2 regions of the Oleiphilus sp. HI0086 genome follow, and region 1 is predicted to be linked to the other one. Evidence: predicted binding sites of a transcription regulator. Region 1 holds the regulator's gene; the other holds the start of a gene.

Region 1 (4,456 bases):
ACAGTGTGAAACCCTCTAAAAATTGCGTTTAGCAAATCTTTATCGTCTGGATTTTGCTCTAGATCAACCAGTTGCTCTGAAAGAAGCTCGAGTATCTCTCCAGACTCTACAAGAAAGTCCTGAAGTATCTCATCATCCGCTTCAAACCCCATCTTCTACGCCCCTTTAAAATCCTAGACTGGACAGCAAATCATCCACATCATCCTGGCCAGAAACAACGTCTTCGCGTTGCTCTGCATGGAGTTGTGGACCTTCACCCTCAATGCCTGTTTCTTGTTTTTCTACTTCGTGGACTGTTCCTGTAATCTGGTCAACCTTACCGGCCATTCTGACCAAATTAACAAGATTCTCTTCAACATCTTTAACCAATCCGGTGACTCGTTGAATCACTTGACCAGTTAAGTCTTGGAAAGACTGCGCTAACAGTATTTGCGTGAGATTATCATTTACTTTATCTGAATCCTCACACAACTTTCCAAGGAAAGTTCCCATTGTGGCTGTCAGCGTTCTAAACTCATCAGGTTTCATTTCCTTACGCTGTAAGCGAGACCAATCCATCTTGAGTTTTTTCGCTTCCTGGCTGATTCCTGAAGCATAAGGCATGGTTTCTTCGACAAGATCCAAGGTCTTGTTTGCAGCCTTATTGGTCATATCAACCACATACGCGAGTCGGTCGGACGCATCCTCTATAGTAGACAGGTCATCTTTAGCCGTCTCACTGGAAGCATCGATGTGAAAGTTCCGAATTGACTCGTGTAGCGACCGAGTTAAGCGACCGACTTCTTGGTACAGAGTTTTATCCCGAGTCTCATTTAACTCAGAAATAATACCTAACGCCCCCGACAAGTCTCCTTTGTCAATTCGCTCCTTCAACTCATTAGCCTGAGCCTTCAAAGTCTGCTCAAAACCGCTTAGAGGTTCGCTATTTATTAGCTTTGCGTCAGTCATGAATCGCTCAGCCTTAGGAATCGATACGTTCGAAGATTTTCTCAATCTTCTCTTTTAAAACAGCTGCGGTAAATGGCTTAACGACATAACCGTTCACACCTGCTTGCGCGGCAGCAACTATCTGATCTCGTTTAGCCTCAGCCGTTACCATTAGCACAGGAAGACTTTTGAGGTTATCGTCAGAACGAACATGCTGAAGCAACTCAATACCAGTCATCCCAGGCATATTCCAGTCAGTCACCAGAAAGTCATACTTACCTGTTTGAAGCATTGGTAAGGCAGTACTACCATCGTCAGCTTCATCAGTATTAGTAAACCCTAGGTCACGCAATAGGTTCTTAATAATTCGTCTCATTGTAGAAAAATCATCTACTACGAGAATTTTCATATCTTTATTCAAGTCGACCTCCACTCATGTCGATACCCGAAATTACATTTTAATACCTAAAAACAAGTCTAGTCGGTGTTCTTAGGCTAGCCAGTTTTTTTTGATATTTGTTTCACTTATCGGCACATTTCTTAACAACTATATAAAATCAAGCCAATTTATTAATTTTATTCGCTTTATTTTCCCCTTACATGGGGGACAAACTTTGAGAAAAGAGGTCTAAGCAAATAGTTCGATCAGGCTAAGACAAACTGCAATCAGGTACGCCAATCACTCATTCTAGCTTTCAAACGCATCGCTGCTTGAGAATGTATTTGACTTACTCGAGACTCACTAACAGAGAGCACCAAACCAATTTCTTTAAGATTCAACTCTTCTTCATAATATAAAGACAAAACCATTTTTTCACGCTCAGGGAGAACATCAATCTCTTTGGCCAAAGCTCGACGAAAGGCATCATTCTGAACATCCGTCGCGGGCGTGTAATTCTCGGACAAATACTCTTCACTAGAAACGTCACCTGACTCACTTAGCTCTTCAAAGCTAAATAACTTGCCACTAGCGCTGTCTTTCAAGCAAGCAAAGTATTCCTCAAGCGTCATACCTAACTCTGAGGCAACCTCGCCATCCTGCGCATCACGACCCTCTCTATCTTCAATAGCCTTGATCGCTTCACTTATCTTTCTTGCATTCCGATGAACAGACCTTGGCACCCAGTCTCCCCGGCGCACCTCATCCATCATCGAACCACGAATTCTAATGCCCGCATAAGTTTCAAAGGACGCACCTTTAGAAGCTTCATACTTCCTGGAAGCCTCTAATAACCCGATCATACCAGCCTGAATTAAATCATCGACCTGAACGCTAGACGGTAGACGAGATATCAAATGATGCGCAATTTTTTTGACTAAAGGCGCATGAGACCGAATCAAATCATCGGCACGTTTTACTTGAGCGTCTGTATACATCAGCCTATGACACCGGAACTAAACACGTTCTAGTTTGAGGTAGCCTGAACCAGGCGCTCAACAAAGAACTCCAAATGACCTTTTGGAGAAGAAGGCAGTGGCCAGCTATCCGCTTTTTGGGCAAGCGTCTTATATGCCAACGATGCTTTTGCACGAGGATACACATCAGAAACAGCCCGTTGACGCTGCACTGCTTTTTTCACCGACTCATCGAAAGGGATTGACCCAACATACTGCAGAGCAACATCGAGAAATCTCTCAGTAACGTGAGCAAGCTTGGAATAGAGGTGGCGCCCCTCTTCCTGCGTTTTAACCATATTCGCCAGTACACGAAAACGGTACATATCGTAATCGCGATTTAACAATTTAATTAGCGCATATGAATCGGTAATCGATGTAGGCTCATCACATACGACAACAATAACTTCTTGCGCAGCCCTAAGAAACGAAACAACACCATCGGATATACCTGCTGCGGTATCAATAATCAGGACATCGAGATCTTCAGAAATTTCACTAAAGGCATTAATTAAACCGGCATGTTCCATTGGATTCAAAGAAACCATTTTTTGCGTACCAGATGAAGCTGGTACTACTTTTATTCCTTTGGGCCCATCAACCAAAACGTCACGCAGAGAACATTCGCCACTTATCACATCCGCTATATTGCTTTTAGAGGTGATACCTAACAAAACATCAACATTAGCCAAACCTAAATCGGCATCTAAAAGTACAACACGACGCCCCATCTCAGCGAGCATAATCGAAAGGTTAATAGACACATTACTTTTGCCCACACCACCTTTACCGCCAGTTACCGCGATTACCTGAACCGGATTAGAATTCGCCATACTGGTGAAAATCCCCTTTTATACATCTAATTATTTTTCGCACTTCAGTTTATTCAACCATATTGAGATCTTCGTGATACTGAAACATTGACCGTATTTTCAGTGTATACTGCATAATCTTGCTACATTCAGCTCTATATTTTAATCAACGCTAATAAGAGTTTAGCAGATATGATTAAGTTTACGCAGAATGAGAGAATATTTGATCTAAAACACCTTCATGCTCTTGGGCGCTGATTGTTACCCATCGCTCCGAACTATTCAATAAAGATTCAGCTCTCGAGAGGATTTCTTTTTGCCTAAACACATGAATATCCTCAGGAACTCGCTGACCGTCAGTAAAATAACTGGCTTTGAGACGCGTATCGATAAGAAAGCTCATCACCTCACCCAGGCTAACAGCTTCATCAACCTTAGTAATAATGGCGCCTGACAAGCCTACCATTTTGTAGTGATGGTAATTTGAACACATCACCTGATACTGCCCTACAGACGATACAACAAGGTGTGACTGAATATCATGACCCGACAGCTTTAATTCCTGCAGCTGCTCAGACCAGCACGCGTCGGTATGCATTAGGCCAGCAGTATCAACCAAGACAAGTTTTTTGTGACGCAAGCCATCAAGTATGGTATCCAGACTATGACGCTCATCAACAACATGGACAGGCACATTGAGTATTCTGCCAAACACCTTTAGTTGCTCGTGCGCAGCTATGCGGTATCTGTCAGTTGTCACCAAGGCTATATCATCAGCACCATGTCGAATAACAAACTGAGCAGCCATTTTACCTATTGTCATGGTCTTACCACTACCTGTAGGCCCAACCAATGCAATGACGCCACCCTGCTCGATCAGGTCATCTTCAGGAGCCGATATTAAAGCTGAAACACCCTGTGAAACACGAGACCATGCCTGACTGTAGTCCATACCTAAATCAACCATTGCCATTAGCCGTTTTTTAAGATCCCCGGCAATACAAAGGGATTCGAGTTTACGTTCGATTTTGCTGAGCGTAGCCGATTGCTCACGTTCTTTTTCATTCTGCACTTGCTTGTAAGCCTGCCCGGACATTAGTTTTTTAATCTCTAATATCTCTGCACGCATATCCGATAATTCGCCCCACGGAGTACCATTTTGTTTAGCATCATGTGACGCAGCCTTGCGCTCCATTGCCGAAGAGCTTGCCTCTGGTTCAGACACTGCCTCTGAATCGTTCTCTTGCGCAAGAGCATCAGGCCGCTCTTTACGCTTAGCCTTAACCTCTTCTATCTTTCTACGCGCACTATCTAGCTCTTTT
Region 2 (4,456 bases), on a different contig from region 1:
AACCTGGTTGATCGCGTTATCAATTGCAGTTATCGCGTCTTCAGCACCTGCTGCGGTACTGATATCGATATCCTTCAGCTGCTGACCATCTTGAGAGCCACCATATGTACCGACCTCAAAGCCTGAGTTGCTAATCGCCGTAGGATCCTGAGTACTAATTTCAATAGGACCACCAGACTCTAACTTAACCGTACCAAAAGTAGTAGCATCCGCAGCACCGAAGTTTGTACCCGAACCAACAACAATATTTCGACCATCTTCAGCCAACAACTCGTACTGGTTGTCGTCAACAATTTTAGCAGTAACACCTGTCTGAGCCGTCTTAGCGTTAATCGCATCAACCGCTAAAGACACCTGCTCAGAGGTCGTGCCAGTCGTACCAGCGGCAAAACTAATAGACACGCCATTGACCGTCGCATTACCAGCAGTATCCGCAGAAACATCAGATGAGGTCACCTGCGTGGTATTCGCAGTCGCAGTCACACCAGTTTGATCTGAAACCAAGTTAATTGCTGATGCAACTGAAATCGCACTCGCATCTTTATTTGCCGTCGACGCATTATCAAAAGAGGAGAATGTAGCACCAACCGCTGTACCATTAATTACCAAGTCACCAGCAGTAAGCGCCGTACCACCCAAGGTATCACTCACAGCAGTTGCTTTTGAACCACTATAAGAACCCACTTCTAAGCCAGCATTCTCAAGCGAAGCACCCGTATTACTAGTAATCTCAATATCACTACCATCTTTAGATACTAAAGTGTAGGAACCAACATACGTGTCAGCCGCTGCAACACCTGCCGCTGCTGCACCCGCACCCGAGATATCAATGTTACGACCGTCTGCAGCAGAAAGAGTTACACCTTGCTGCAAGTTATTTAGATCAACCGACGCAGTAACACCTGTTTGACCGCTGCTTAGGTTAATTGCGTCCGCAACACCCTGCAAATCAGTAGATAACGTGCTTGCATCGCCAGATCCACCAACATTGATCGTTACACCATTAATATCAAAGTTAGCGGCACTTGCTACGTTAGTGACTTCTGTACCCGATGCAACCGTTGCATTAACAGTCGCACTGACACCCGATTGATCAGCAACCGCATTGATGGACGCAGCAATTGCAATAGAACTCAAGTTCTGATCGGCAGTTGAAGCACCATCAGCACCCGCATCTGCTGCACCTACTGCGAAGCCGTTAATTACCAGGTCACCCGCAGCCATTGCTGGACGAGCATCGGTAGATGAAACAGAAGACAAACCTGATGTGATATCTGTACCTAGCGTTTCCTCTGACACCTCAGAGATTGAAACGTCTATTCGATCACCAACGTTTGCACCTGTTTGGAAACTAGTACCCTGGAAAGAACCATCTAAAAGGTTCTGACCGTTAAAGTTTGTTTTCTCTGCGATACTCGCAATCTCGGTTTTAAGCTGCTCAACCTCTTCTTGCAGTGAAGAACGTTCCAATGATGTATTCGTACCGTTTGCAGACTGCAATGCTAGTTCACGCATACGCTGCAAGGAGGTTGTCATACTGTTCAATGCACCTTCAGCTGTCTGTGCTAGCGATACACCATCACCTGCGTTTCGGTTTGCTACATTTAGACCACGAACCTGAGCATCTATTCGGTTTGAAATCGCCAAACCTGCCGCATCATCCTTTGCGCCATTGATACGCAAACCAGATGATAAACGCTGTAAAGCAACACTCTGTTCATTCTGAGATTTGTCTAGGTTGCGCTGAGCATTCAAAGACGCGATATTAGTATTAATTATTTGAGGCATGTCGTTTCTCCGATCAATTTTGCAAGTAAACGAACGAGATTTTGAAGTACATCATGCTTTGTAAAGCACGCTCTCGACCGCTTGTTACATCACTTAACGGCACTCCTTAGAATTACTTTAGTTTTTTTTACAAAAACAATGTAAGCAAGTGTAACGAAGTTCTTTTTTCATAAACGCTCTCACTCTCCACATTATAAATAGCGGCAAGCACTAGCCAAAAAACCGGCAATCATAGCTTCTTCCGGTATAACCCAACAAAAATAACCAACCCATAACACTTTGATATCAACACCTTACATATCATCCAGTCAAATTGGCACAGTGCATGCTTTACAAAGAGCAAGGAAAGTGATGCTCGATTATTGCATCACAAATTTTAAAAAAACTTTAATTTAGTAGCCGGTAGTTACTCATCCCGAAACTTTAGGAATGCTGTCCACCGGTATAGAAGATAAGTAGGAGCATACAATGCCTCAAATCATCAATACCAATATCGCGTCAATTAATGCACAGCGCAACCTGGACAATTCTCAATCCGCTAACCAGACGGCTTTACAGCGCCTTTCATCTGGCTTGCGTATTAACAGTGCGAAGGATGATGCCGCAGGTTTGGCAATCTCAACACGTTTTGACTCACAAGTTAGAGGACTCAACGTTGCCATAAGAAACGCGGGCGATGGCGTATCACTTTCTCAAACAGCTGAAGGTGCATTAGGATCAATTACCAATAACCTGCTTCGTATCAGGGACCTAGCACTTCAGTCAGCAAACGGAACAAACAGTGCAATCGATAGACAAGCACTGGACCAAGAAGTTCAACAATTAAAAGCTGAAATAGAACGCGTGTCTCTGCAAACAAACTTTAATGGCACCAACTTGCTCGATGGGTCTTTCTCCGGTGTCACATTCCAAATCGGCTCAAATGAAGGTGAATCTGTTACCGTGAGCATTGAGGGCGCTACAGTTGACAAGCTTGGCGCAGCACAAACTGACGGCGTCAGCTCAGACCAACAAGGTGGCACAACACAAGCAATTGCTGCATTGGCTGCAGGTGACTTAGTCATTAATGGTATTGCAGTCGGTGCTTCTAGCGGTGTAGACGATGCCTTCTCTAGCGCAGACCGAGATAAGAGCGCGATCGCTAAAGCAGCCGCAATCAATAAGGTAGCGGATATTACAGGCATTGAAGCAAAAGTTGGCAGCACTAGCGTAAGCGGTGGTGAAGGAACGTTCGACAACGCTGCATCATCAGGGCAAATTGCCATTAATGGTGTTGACATTGATGTTGCTGCCAGCAACTTACTCAGCGACGAAGCAAACCTTCAAAACATCGCTAACGCAATTAACGAAAAATCCGGGCAAACCGGTGTAGTGGCTGCCTTTAATGGTCGCGCAGACACAGGCATATCGTTATCAGCAGAAGATGGCAGGAACATCGAATTAGCTATAGGAACAACAGCCGGAAGCATCACAGATTTAACTGATGTAGGTCTTGCTGGTGCGGCCACTTACTCTGGTTCATTTTCCTTAGTATCTTCCGATGGACGCCCAATTGAAATCGACACAACATCTGGTGATATTGAAAATGCTGGCTTAGCTGTTGGCAAATTCAGCGGCACTAACAGTGGAGCAATTGGTCAAGCCGTTACAAACACCACATTTGTTACTGGAGATCTTGTTATAAATAGCGTCCCTGTAGGACCAACACTAGCCGCTTTTGACACAGCATCACCTTCTTCTACGAACCCAGAAACCAGCGCCATCGCAAAAGCGCATGCGATCAACCTAGTATCTGATCAGTCAGGTGTTACTGCAACCGTAAACTCTACGTTGGTTAACTCCGCTGCAATCGCAGCTCCTGGTGTCGGTATTGGCGAGTCTGGCAGCTTCCTGCTAAACGGTGTTACCATTGAGATCTCGACAAGTGATACAAATACCGTTGCAGACAAACAAAACACCATTATCTCTGCCATAAACAACAAGGCCGGCCAAACAGGTATTCGAGCGGAAGCTTTAGGTTCAGAGTTCCGCTTGATTGCCGATGACGGAAGAAACATTGACGTTGGAGCTTTCACAGGTATCACTCCTGCCAACATCGGCCTAACAGCTAGCACCGAATATAGAGCGTCAATTTCTCTGCAATCAGCTGGTAAGATCGAGCTAGACTCAATTACAGGCGACATTGAGAAAGCTGGCTTTGAAATCGGCACCTACGGCGCAGCCGAAAGTGGACAGCTAGTACAAGACATTGATATATCAACATCAGATGGCGCAATTTTAGCTTTGGCTGCTGTCGACAATGCACTGACAACGATAAACTTCCAACGTGCAAACCTCGGTGCGATTCAAAACCGATTTGAATCCACCATCACGAACCAAGCGATTGCAGCTGAAAACTTTACGGAAGCCAGCTCACGAATCAGAGACGCTGACTTCGCCGCAGAAACAGCTGAGCTGTCTAGATCACAGGTATTACAAAGTGCGGGTCTTTCAATCCTGTCTCAGGCGAATGGACAACCACAGCAGGTACTCCAACTGTTACAGGGTTAAACCTGACTTAAAAATATTAAAATAAAAACAGTACTACTATCTATTCTCCAAGCCGGCCTAGCCGGCTTTTTTCTTGTATATCACCTAGAAAACCAATCATTTCTGGCACACTCTTCGC

What was found. Region 1 encodes FliA, which starts transcription of late flagellar genes. Its sites were predicted from a motif close to CTAAAGTTNNNNNNNNNNCNGCCGATA; they were not measured.
Region 2: a site for FliA is predicted at 1,883-1,909, ahead of A3756_RS23530 (flagellin). Genes of this name have one in related genera too.

What each region holds. Positions count from the first base shown of each region.
Region 1 covers NZ_LWFZ01001402.1:2,974-7,429, reverse strand. The annotation lists gene A3756_RS23860 (chemotaxis protein CheA) at 1-152, opposite strand, end outside; gene A3756_RS23855 (protein phosphatase CheZ) at 166-948, opposite strand; gene cheY (chemotaxis response regulator CheY) at 962-1,348, opposite strand; gene A3756_RS23845 (RNA polymerase sigma factor FliA) at 1,594-2,304, opposite strand; gene A3756_RS23840 (MinD/ParA family protein) at 2,334-3,155, opposite strand; gene flhF (flagellar biosynthesis protein FlhF) at 3,337-4,456, opposite strand, start outside.
Region 2 covers NZ_LWFZ01001369.1:4,452-8,907, forward strand. The annotation lists gene A3756_RS23530 (flagellin) at 1-1,788, opposite strand, end outside; gene A3756_RS23535 (flagellin) at 2,257-4,338, shown strand.